DNA from 2 places in the Paenibacillus violae genome. Region 1 is predicted to be linked to the other one. Evidence: riboswitches for the same ligand, from Rfam matches in the RefSeq annotation. Region 1 holds a riboswitch; the other holds the start of a gene.

Region 1 (4,426 bases):
GCTTCCCCGAACCTATTCTCGGGACCTTCGATGCGTAACTTCACTTGCGATGTTGGTACTGGTCTAAGCCCAGGCATCGGTTTGGTGAGATCATACAAGCGTTCCCCAGTACCCTCTAGAAATAATTTATAGGAGACTAATGCCCGTAAAACTTGGTCAGTAGCCATTCCATTGGAAACAAGATTTTCCGTATGAGAAAAACTGCCATCAGGCAAACGGAATTGAAAAAGTCTTTTGATCAGATTGACGCCATTTTTCGTATATTTTGTGCCAGTAGGATCAATCCCTCTGGAAGTTAAAGCAATAATCGCTTGAGATACACTCTCGCTGCTTTCAACACCGCCGCTCAGATATCCTCCGCTGTTTTGTTGATGCTGTGAGAGCCAGTCCACTGCTTTTACTAACGTTCCAGCGGAAATAATAGCTTGATGATCCTTATAAGGAGCGAGCGCAGTTACAACTGTCGCTGTAATATCAGGATCGCTCTCCCCACTATTTAGCACAAAACCGCCGTCTGCATTTTGTCTGGTAATAATCGCCTGAATGAGTTTATCTCTAGTCCATTTAGCATTAACCGGTATGGAATAGTTTTTGGAGTCAAGTGCAAGTAAGGCAAAAACAGGACCATTAATTCCTTGTGCCGTCATGCTATTATGGTTGTATAATTTCTCAATTAAGTTATAGCCGCCTACATTCGATGCATCGCCATTAGCAGCTCCAATTCCCAAAATCGTACGTTCCAAGTCAGTGACAAAATCAAAATCTCCTTGACTGAACGTGACTACATTTTGCAAATGCTGCATATAGGTTTCAGGTAACTTTTGGCCAGATCGAGCTAACGCGATAGCGCTCCAGTCTGATCCTACAGAACTTGCGCTAGAAATAAAATAGTTGGAAGCTGCTTCAATCGCTGTATTTACATCTATATCACCTGGGGCAACCGGCGCAGCAAGCTTAATTCTTTTCCAAACACTATCACCGGCAACTAGATCACCTAGAGCAATAATGGCTTGATAAGAAGCCATATTGTCTGTGTTACCTGTAGCTGTTCTATACATGAAGCCGCCATTTTTACCTTGATATTGAGCTAAGGTATCAATTGGCGTTTTACCGCCTACCGTCCACTTAGAGCTTGTGAGATCCTCACCTGCAGCAACTAAGCCAGAAATAACAGTTGCATCCGTATTACCGTTATCATTTCCCCAACCGGCTGCAAATTGTCCCGTTTGCAATTGATTGTTTTTTAAGTAGTTTACAGCTTTGGTAATAGCTTCATTAGCACCTTCAATTTCCTTGGAGCCTGAAAGCGCGATAAGCGCCATGCCTGTTAAATCCAAGCCACCTATTGAACCGCTCGCTGCTTGATACGCAATAAGCTTCTTGACTGCACCCTCTTTATTGTACGGCTTGGATGGATTCGTCCGGTTATAGATAACTTCTGCATTAGCTGCATTTAGGGCAATAATCGACCACATTTGCTGATTATTTAGGGTTGAAAACGACCCGCCTGCATCTTGGTATTTTTCCACGAACACTTTGATAAGATTTTTCCCTTTAGGCGTAAGGTAAGGGTTTTTGCCGGTACTGATCATTCCCACAATCAAACCTGCATAGTCCGAAGGCTGCGAACCTGTTAACTCCCCTGAATAATCATCATTAACCGTATAGCCGGCAACTGTTCCCCATCCGCCGAAAACCGCGCCATAATCCCACCATGAGCCAAGTTTCTTGCTTTTCACAACATCGTAGTAATATTTAGACTGGTGAAGCATGTACGCTGCTGTTACTTTATCAATAGTCGCAATGACGCGAACTTGGAACACTTTGGATAACGTTGCTTGACCTTTCGTAATCGTTGCTGTTAATGTAACCAGCTTGTTTTCCTGAGGAAAAATAGGGCGAGTAACGACACCGTTAGATAAAATTGCCGAATCGCTTGAAGCCCATGTAATGTTGGATCCGAACTGCCCCGTTGTAGGGAGTGTGAGATTATTCGTCGTATAGCTCGTATCACCAAGGGTTAATGATGCATAATCATTATTTACCGCTTCTTGGTCATTTTCACCATAAACATTATTGATAACTGAGGTTGAATTGCTTCCCTCATTCGAAGAAGCAAACGCCTGATGGCTTGGTGTAAATAGTACACCTAAAGATGAAAATAAAATTATAACAGACATGAATAGTGCAAAAACCGACTTCTTTACATGACGATGAGTCATATAGTAACATTCCCCTTCTCTCTTGCTGATTAATTAGCAACGCAAAAAAGCCACCCTCTTCAGGGTGGACTAACTTCCAATAATTGCGAATTGCGCGCGAAAATACACAATCTCAAATAAAAATTATGCTAACGCATAACTTTGGTTCCCTCTTCTCACCCCCAAAGAATTAGAAACGCCATAAACAAAGGCAGGTCTCCTGGCTTATGCGTCATTGCTTCTCTTCGCCTTCCCAATCTAGTATGCAAGACAGTGGCATTTTATGAAGAGTCGCTCAGCAATTACAGTGGTTGGGACCGCGTCGGCTTCGTACCGAGCTTCCCTTTTAAGCAAGCACCCGAAGTGAATACTTGCACCTTTATCTAGAACATTATTAAATTATGAACTAATGGTATCTTCTTTCTAATGTTTTGTCTACTTACTTTCATTTACTGATAGATATTCCTTAGAGTTTGAATAATGGTTTTTTAACTTGAAACTATCTCTAATAAACCGATGATCCTTTATCCACTCAGAAACAATCATATAGACATTATCCTTCATATAAGGACTAAATGTGTGATCATTCATAATCTCAACTTGCTTCGGAATAGCATCTGCCAGCATGATACCATCCGTCTCAAATCCGCTCGGGAGCGCTCCAAGAATACGGACCGTGGAAATATAAATATTTTTCACAAATACTAGATGATCATTTTCAAAAATTAGATATTGCCCAATTCTCTCGATCGCATTGAGCTCTCCTCCAGCCTCTTCCTGCATCTCCCTTCGAACCGTTTGAAGAACGGACTCACTCTTCTCTCTCATTCCCCCAGGCAACTCCCACCCCCGGCTGTGATGTCGAACAAGAACCAATTGACCTTGATAAAATGCACAAATCAGGACACAATTAGCTTCTTCAATGAGACATTCCTTTGATAAAATAATCTTTTGATTCTGTAAAGCACCTGGAAATTCATACTTCACTATGCCACCAACTTTTTTTCTAATAATAAAAAAAGTATTTGATCCAAAGATCAAATACTTGGCCCAGATGTAAACTTAAATTTAGTAGCTCAACCCTGGATATAATGGGAATTGCGCTGTCAGATCACTGACCATTCCCCGTACTTGGTTATGCACAGCTTCGTCCGTAGGATTTTTCAAAGTTAACGCCACAATTTTGGCAATTGTTTTCATAGCTTCTTGATCCATGCCACGGGCGGTAACTGCTGGAGTTCCGATGCGGACTCCGCTTGTAACCATCGGTTTCGCAGGGTCGAAAGGAATCGCATTTTTATTCACCGTTACTCCTACTTCATCCAGTAAATGTTCCGCCTCTTTACCGGTGATACCCAGACTACGCAGGTCGATCAGCATCAGGTGGTTATCTGTACCTCCCGAAACAAGATTGACACCTTCTGCTAAAAGCTGTTCTGATAACGTTTTAGCGTTGAGAACAACATTTTGAGCGTACGTTTTAAAATCTTGTTGAAGCGCTTCGCCAAAAGCAACGGCTTTAGCGGCAATGATATGCATCAACGGTCCGCCTTGCGTTCCGGGAAATACTGCTTTATCAATCGCTGCAGCCCAAGGCTTGCGGCAAAGAATCATACCGCCGCGGGGTCCGCGAAGGGTTTTATGCGTAGTTGTAGTTACAAAATGAGCGTGCGGCACAGGACTAGGGTGCAACCCTGCGGCAACTAACCCGGCAATATGGGCCATGTCCACAAAGAACAGAGCTCCTACATCATGAGCTATCTCACCTAATGCTTCAAAATCAATAATGCGTGCATATGCGCTGGCACCAGCCACAATCATACGAGGCTTATGCTTGAATGCCAATTTGCGAACCTCGTTGTAATCAATAAGCCCGTCGCTTTCTCTAACACCATAAGGAATAAAGTTATACAAAATACCCGAGGCATTAACAGGACTTCCATGTGTTAAATGACCGCCATGCGCCAAGTTCATACCAAGAACGGTATCTCCCGGTTTCAGAGCAGCTAAATATACCGCCAAATTGGCTTGCGCGCCGGAGTGCGGCTGCACATTGGCATGCTCTGCGCCAAATAATTCTTTTGCACGATCACGCGCGATATCCTCAACGATATCGACATGCTCGCATCCGCCGTAGTAGCGTTTTCCTGGATAGCCCTCTGCGTATTTATTCGTTAGAACCGTTCCCATTGCTTGAAGAACAGCTTCGCTGACGAAGTTTTCAG
Region 2 (4,426 bases), on a different contig from region 1:
TCATCATCCATTCCTCCGTTATCAAGTTCATTATTTTCCCGGCTGCAATAAAATCTGTGGTGCTTGGTTCGCAGGGTGCTGCAGAACAATAGGTTCTGTTCCATAGACCTCTGTAATTAATTTGCTTGTAATGATTTCATCAGGCGTTCCAATCGCTGCCAATTCTCCGTTATGTATCACCATTAACCGTGTACAATATTGCGCGGCCAAATTCAAGTCATGCAGAACCGCCACAACGGTTAACTGCGACTCGCGTTGCCATTCACGAATATAATCCATCATCTGTACTTGATACCCAATATCCAAAAAGGTAGTAGGCTCATCCAACATAAGCAATCGCGGCTGCTGAGCCATGACTTTCGCAAGCGCGACCCGTTGCCTCTCGCCTCCGCTGAGACGCTCAATCGTTCGTTCAACAAGCGGTTCCAACTGCAGTTTCCGAATAATCGCTTCGATGAGTTGCTCCGCTTCCACGGTATCCTCGCCAAGCCAATTCTGAAAAGGATAACGGCCCATCTCCACGACCTCGCGAATCGTGAATCCAACTGGCGGCAGTGCATCTTGCTGCAAAACCGCCAGCCATCTGGCCAGTTCCTTTCGTGAATAGGCCGACGTCGGGCGACCCTCCAGCTCTACTGAACCTTTTTTAACCGGATCAATCCCGGAAAGAAGGCGTAGTAACGTCGATTTCCCGCTGCCATTTGGCCCAATAATGCCAAAAAACTCACCGTGTTGGACCTCAAAGCTTATATTTCCAAGTACCGGCCGTTCATGAAAGCTTTGGGAAAGCTGCTGCACTTTAATCATCTTTTTCAACCTCTTAACGTTTTCTTATCCTTATGTAGCAAATAGGCAAAAAATGGCGCACCCAAAAACGCTGTGATAACACCAAGCGGAATCTCCATCGGACTAAGCAATGTACGAGCGAGCGTGTCAGCCCACAAGACATAAATGCCGCCGCCAATCGCGGATAAAGGAATAATAAGACGGTAGTCCGGACCGACGATTAGACGAACCAAGTGCGGAATGATAAGCCCTACGAAACCGATAACACCTGCTACAGAGACAGCTGCCGCCGTAATAAATGTAGCGACAATTAGCACAATCAGCTTCGTGCGTTCTATATTTACTCCCAAATGGGAGGCCTGCCGCTCTCCCAATGCAAGCAAATTCAATGATCTTGCATAACTAAGCAGTATTACTAAACCTATGACTAAATAAGGTGAAATAATCGTTATGTACGGCCAGCCCCGCATCGCCAAGCTGCCCATTAACCAAAAAACAATTTCATTAATGACCTGCTTGGAAATCGAAACCATAAACGAGACAATTGCGCCAAGAAAAGCCTGCATGACAACGCCGGACAAAATAAGCGTCTCCATCTTCAGCTTGCCATCGATCTGAGCTAGCTTAAGCACGAGGAAAAGTGAAATAAGTCCCGTCACAAAAGCAACAATCGGAACCGACCACTGCCCGAACAAAGCCATCTGCAGGCCAAAATAGATTAAAAACGCCGCCCCGACCGAAGCGCCTGAAGACACTCCCAGCGCATATGGATCCGCAAGCGGATTGCGCAGCACGCCCTGGAAAGCAGCTCCTGCAACGGAAAGAGAGGCCCCTACGAGAATCCCGAGCAATACGCGAGGCAAACGCACCTTATTTATAATTTGCTCCGCAGACTGCTGCCAAGTGACGTCGATGTAATCACCTGCCCAAGGGATATGCTTCCCTAGGATGCCCGCAATTTGGAGAATTGGCAGATTAGCCGTTCCCAGCGATAAACTTGCCAGAATAGAAAGAAGAAGGAGTATAACCCCTACTCCTCCCCATAACATTAGTTTCTTTTTCATTTATTTCACCAGTTCAGGATAAATGCCTTTCGCCATTTCCAGCAGTCCATCGGTCAATCTCGGTCCCGGACGGCTCAGCAGATTCTGGTCAAGACCAATTACCTGTTTGTTCTTTACAGCTTCAATAGCATTCCAGCCGCTTCGTGTGCGAATAATTTCATCAAGCGACATTTTGCTTTTGGTATCTACGACACCATTCGCAAAGAGAATAACAGCCGGGTTTTGTGCGATAATTTTTTCTTCGCTGATTTGGTACCAGCCTTTACCGTCGCCGGCTACATTAATGCCGCCCGAAAGTTTGATCAGTTCATCCATGAATTCGCCGCTGCCCACGGTCCAGCCCGGGCTGAATTCTATGTATACTTTTTTCTTATTTTCTTGCTTTACGTCTTTCACGGCGTCGACAACCTTCTGGCGATCCGCCTTCATCTTGGAGACGATTTTCTCAGCTTGTTCCTGACGATCTGTAATCAACCCATAAGTTTGAATGTTCGCAATAGCATCATCCAGCGTCTTTGGTTCCACTTTAAACACATTGATGTTCGATTCACGCAGTTTTTCAACCGTGTCCGCTTTCATCGAGACACCTGTAAAAACAATATTCGCGCTAGTCGCAATCAAAGCTTCCTGGTTCGGCTTCGTGATACTTCCCAATTTGGGCTTTGACTTCGCTGCTTCCGGATAATCATCGAAATCGGATACGCCGACAATCTTATCATCCAATCCAAGTGCAAAAAGTGCTTCCGTTTCTGCGGGAGAAACCGATGCGATCCGCTCCGGTGCCTTGTCAAACGTGAATTCTTTCCCCGTTGCATCTTTAATTTTCAGCGGGTATGTTGTCTTTTTGGATGTCACAGACGTTGATGCTGATGGCGTAGGCGCCGTTGTTGTCTCTCCGCCAAGCTTAGATGGACTGGTAATTTCCGCTTCTTGCTTACCGCAAGCCGCTAAACTAACCGCCGTCGCTAAAGCAACGGATAAGAGAAGCGCCCTCTTTATCCCGTTCTTTTTCATTTGCATGGTGTAACCCCTCTCTCTGAAACCTGTGATTTCAATAGATCCCAAATAAAAAGCCCCTCTGTTCCTAAGGAACAAAGGGGACGATAAATCGTGGTGCTCAGCAACAAATCCGTTGCCTCCTGATTTAAAGCGATCCTTTTCCTCGAAGGATGTCGTAACGGCACCATGGCAGGTATCCTGGCTCCCCGGCAATACTTCACTTCCGGATTACAGTGGCGGGACCGCGCCGGACTTGAACCGGCTTCCCTTTTAAGCGGCAACGAATTTCATATGTGAATTCGTTGCCGGCACCAATGGCTGCATATTTGACTATCAATCTAATAGTCGATTATAGACTTCTTGCTACTTTTGTGCAATAACCTTGAGTACTTGCTTAGCTTCCTCCAGCTTAGGGGCATTGACAGGAATGAATGCAATAAGTCCTTTTCCTTCGAAGCCTTGCTCCTTCATCCACTTGTTGCCTGAAAGCGGAATTCCATACAGATGCTTTTGGGCAGGCTTGCCCTCTTCCGCAATTTCAATGACCCCGTCCGGATAATCAGAAGGGTTAATCGTCTCGTCCAAAGAGACGAATCCTGCTTGATTGCTTAAACCTTTAAATTGGTCATCCGCCAAGATAAAGATACCGTTTCCACCTGCCGCCAATTCAACAATCATTTTTTCCATGGAGAAAATGGGAGATGTATTCAGCTTGACGGTAGGTGCCTCGCCGATCTTTGATTTTAATGAAGCTTCCAGCTTCTCGCCGGCATCACTTGGGAAACCATTTTGACCCATGACAAAGATAGAAACATCCGGTTTCGGTCCTCCGCAACCCGCAAGCATCACCATAAGTGCCGACACCAGCATTACCATTAGCAATTTCAATTTCATGATGTAAGAGTACCTCCGTATACGGTCTATATATATCGATAGTCGCGAGAAAAGTCGGTTTTCACCGACTTTTCTTCCAATTATTCATATATTCATTTATTTTGAGATCAAGTATCGTACTGAGTTCTACGACAGATTCGGATGTCATTTCTTCCCCGTCCAGAACCATCTGTTCTAACCTGCGTCGCAGAGAATGAATCTCTTCTTCTAATAAGTTTAGGGAGTTACGTTTCTTAGCACGCTTAGTCAACCAACGTTGTTCGAAATCTTGTTCATTGATTTGCAGATGTTTTCGATAGGTTGATAGTTGGTATTCCATGAAAGCCATGCTCATCCCTCCTTACTACAAGAATACCAGTTTTCATGAATAATTAACATATATTTTTCGTATTGAATCACAAATTTCTAAGAAATTTTCCGATTCTCTCTAAAGCTTCATTCAGTTGAGAAACACTATAGGCATAAGAGCAGCGTAAGAAACCTTCCCCACCTAAACCAAACACATCACCCGGTACGGCAGCCACCTTAGCTTCGAATAACAGCCGTTGGGCAAATTCATCTGAAGTGAGTCCTGTAGCTATAACACTTGGGAAGGCATAGAAAGCCCCCTGCGGTTCGTGACACTCAAGTCCAATATCGCGGAATCCTTTGACGACCAGACGCCTGCGTTGATTGTAAGACTC

What was found. Region 1 has a riboswitch for cobalamin ahead of RQP52_RS30545 (S-layer homology domain-containing protein). Riboswitches for the same ligand answer to the same signal wherever they lie in the genome.
Region 2: it holds a riboswitch for cobalamin, as region 1 does, so the genes downstream of both, RQP52_RS19075 (ABC transporter substrate-binding protein) here and RQP52_RS30545 (S-layer homology domain-containing protein) in region 1, are expected to answer to the same signal.

The regions. Positions count from the first base shown of each region.
Region 1 covers NZ_JAWCUD010000014.1:14,211-18,636, forward strand. The annotation lists gene RQP52_RS30545 (S-layer homology domain-containing protein) at 1-2,180, opposite strand, end outside; cobalamin riboswitch at 2,395-2,597, opposite strand; gene RQP52_RS30550 (NUDIX domain-containing protein) at 2,637-3,188, opposite strand; gene glyA (serine hydroxymethyltransferase) at 3,270-4,426, opposite strand, start outside.
Region 2 covers NZ_JAWCUD010000006.1:261,800-266,225, reverse strand. The annotation lists gene cobT (nicotinate-nucleotide--dimethylbenzimidazole phosphoribosyltransferase) at 1-4, opposite strand, end outside; gene RQP52_RS19085 (heme ABC transporter ATP-binding protein) at 31-807, opposite strand; gene RQP52_RS19080 (FecCD family ABC transporter permease) at 813-1,850, opposite strand; gene RQP52_RS19075 (ABC transporter substrate-binding protein) at 1,851-2,870, opposite strand; cobalamin riboswitch at 3,021-3,181, opposite strand; gene RQP52_RS19070 (hypothetical protein) at 3,213-3,743, opposite strand; gene RQP52_RS19065 (aspartyl-phosphate phosphatase Spo0E family protein) at 3,805-4,071, opposite strand; gene RQP52_RS19060 (aminotransferase class I/II-fold pyridoxal phosphate-dependent enzyme) at 4,139-4,426, opposite strand, start outside.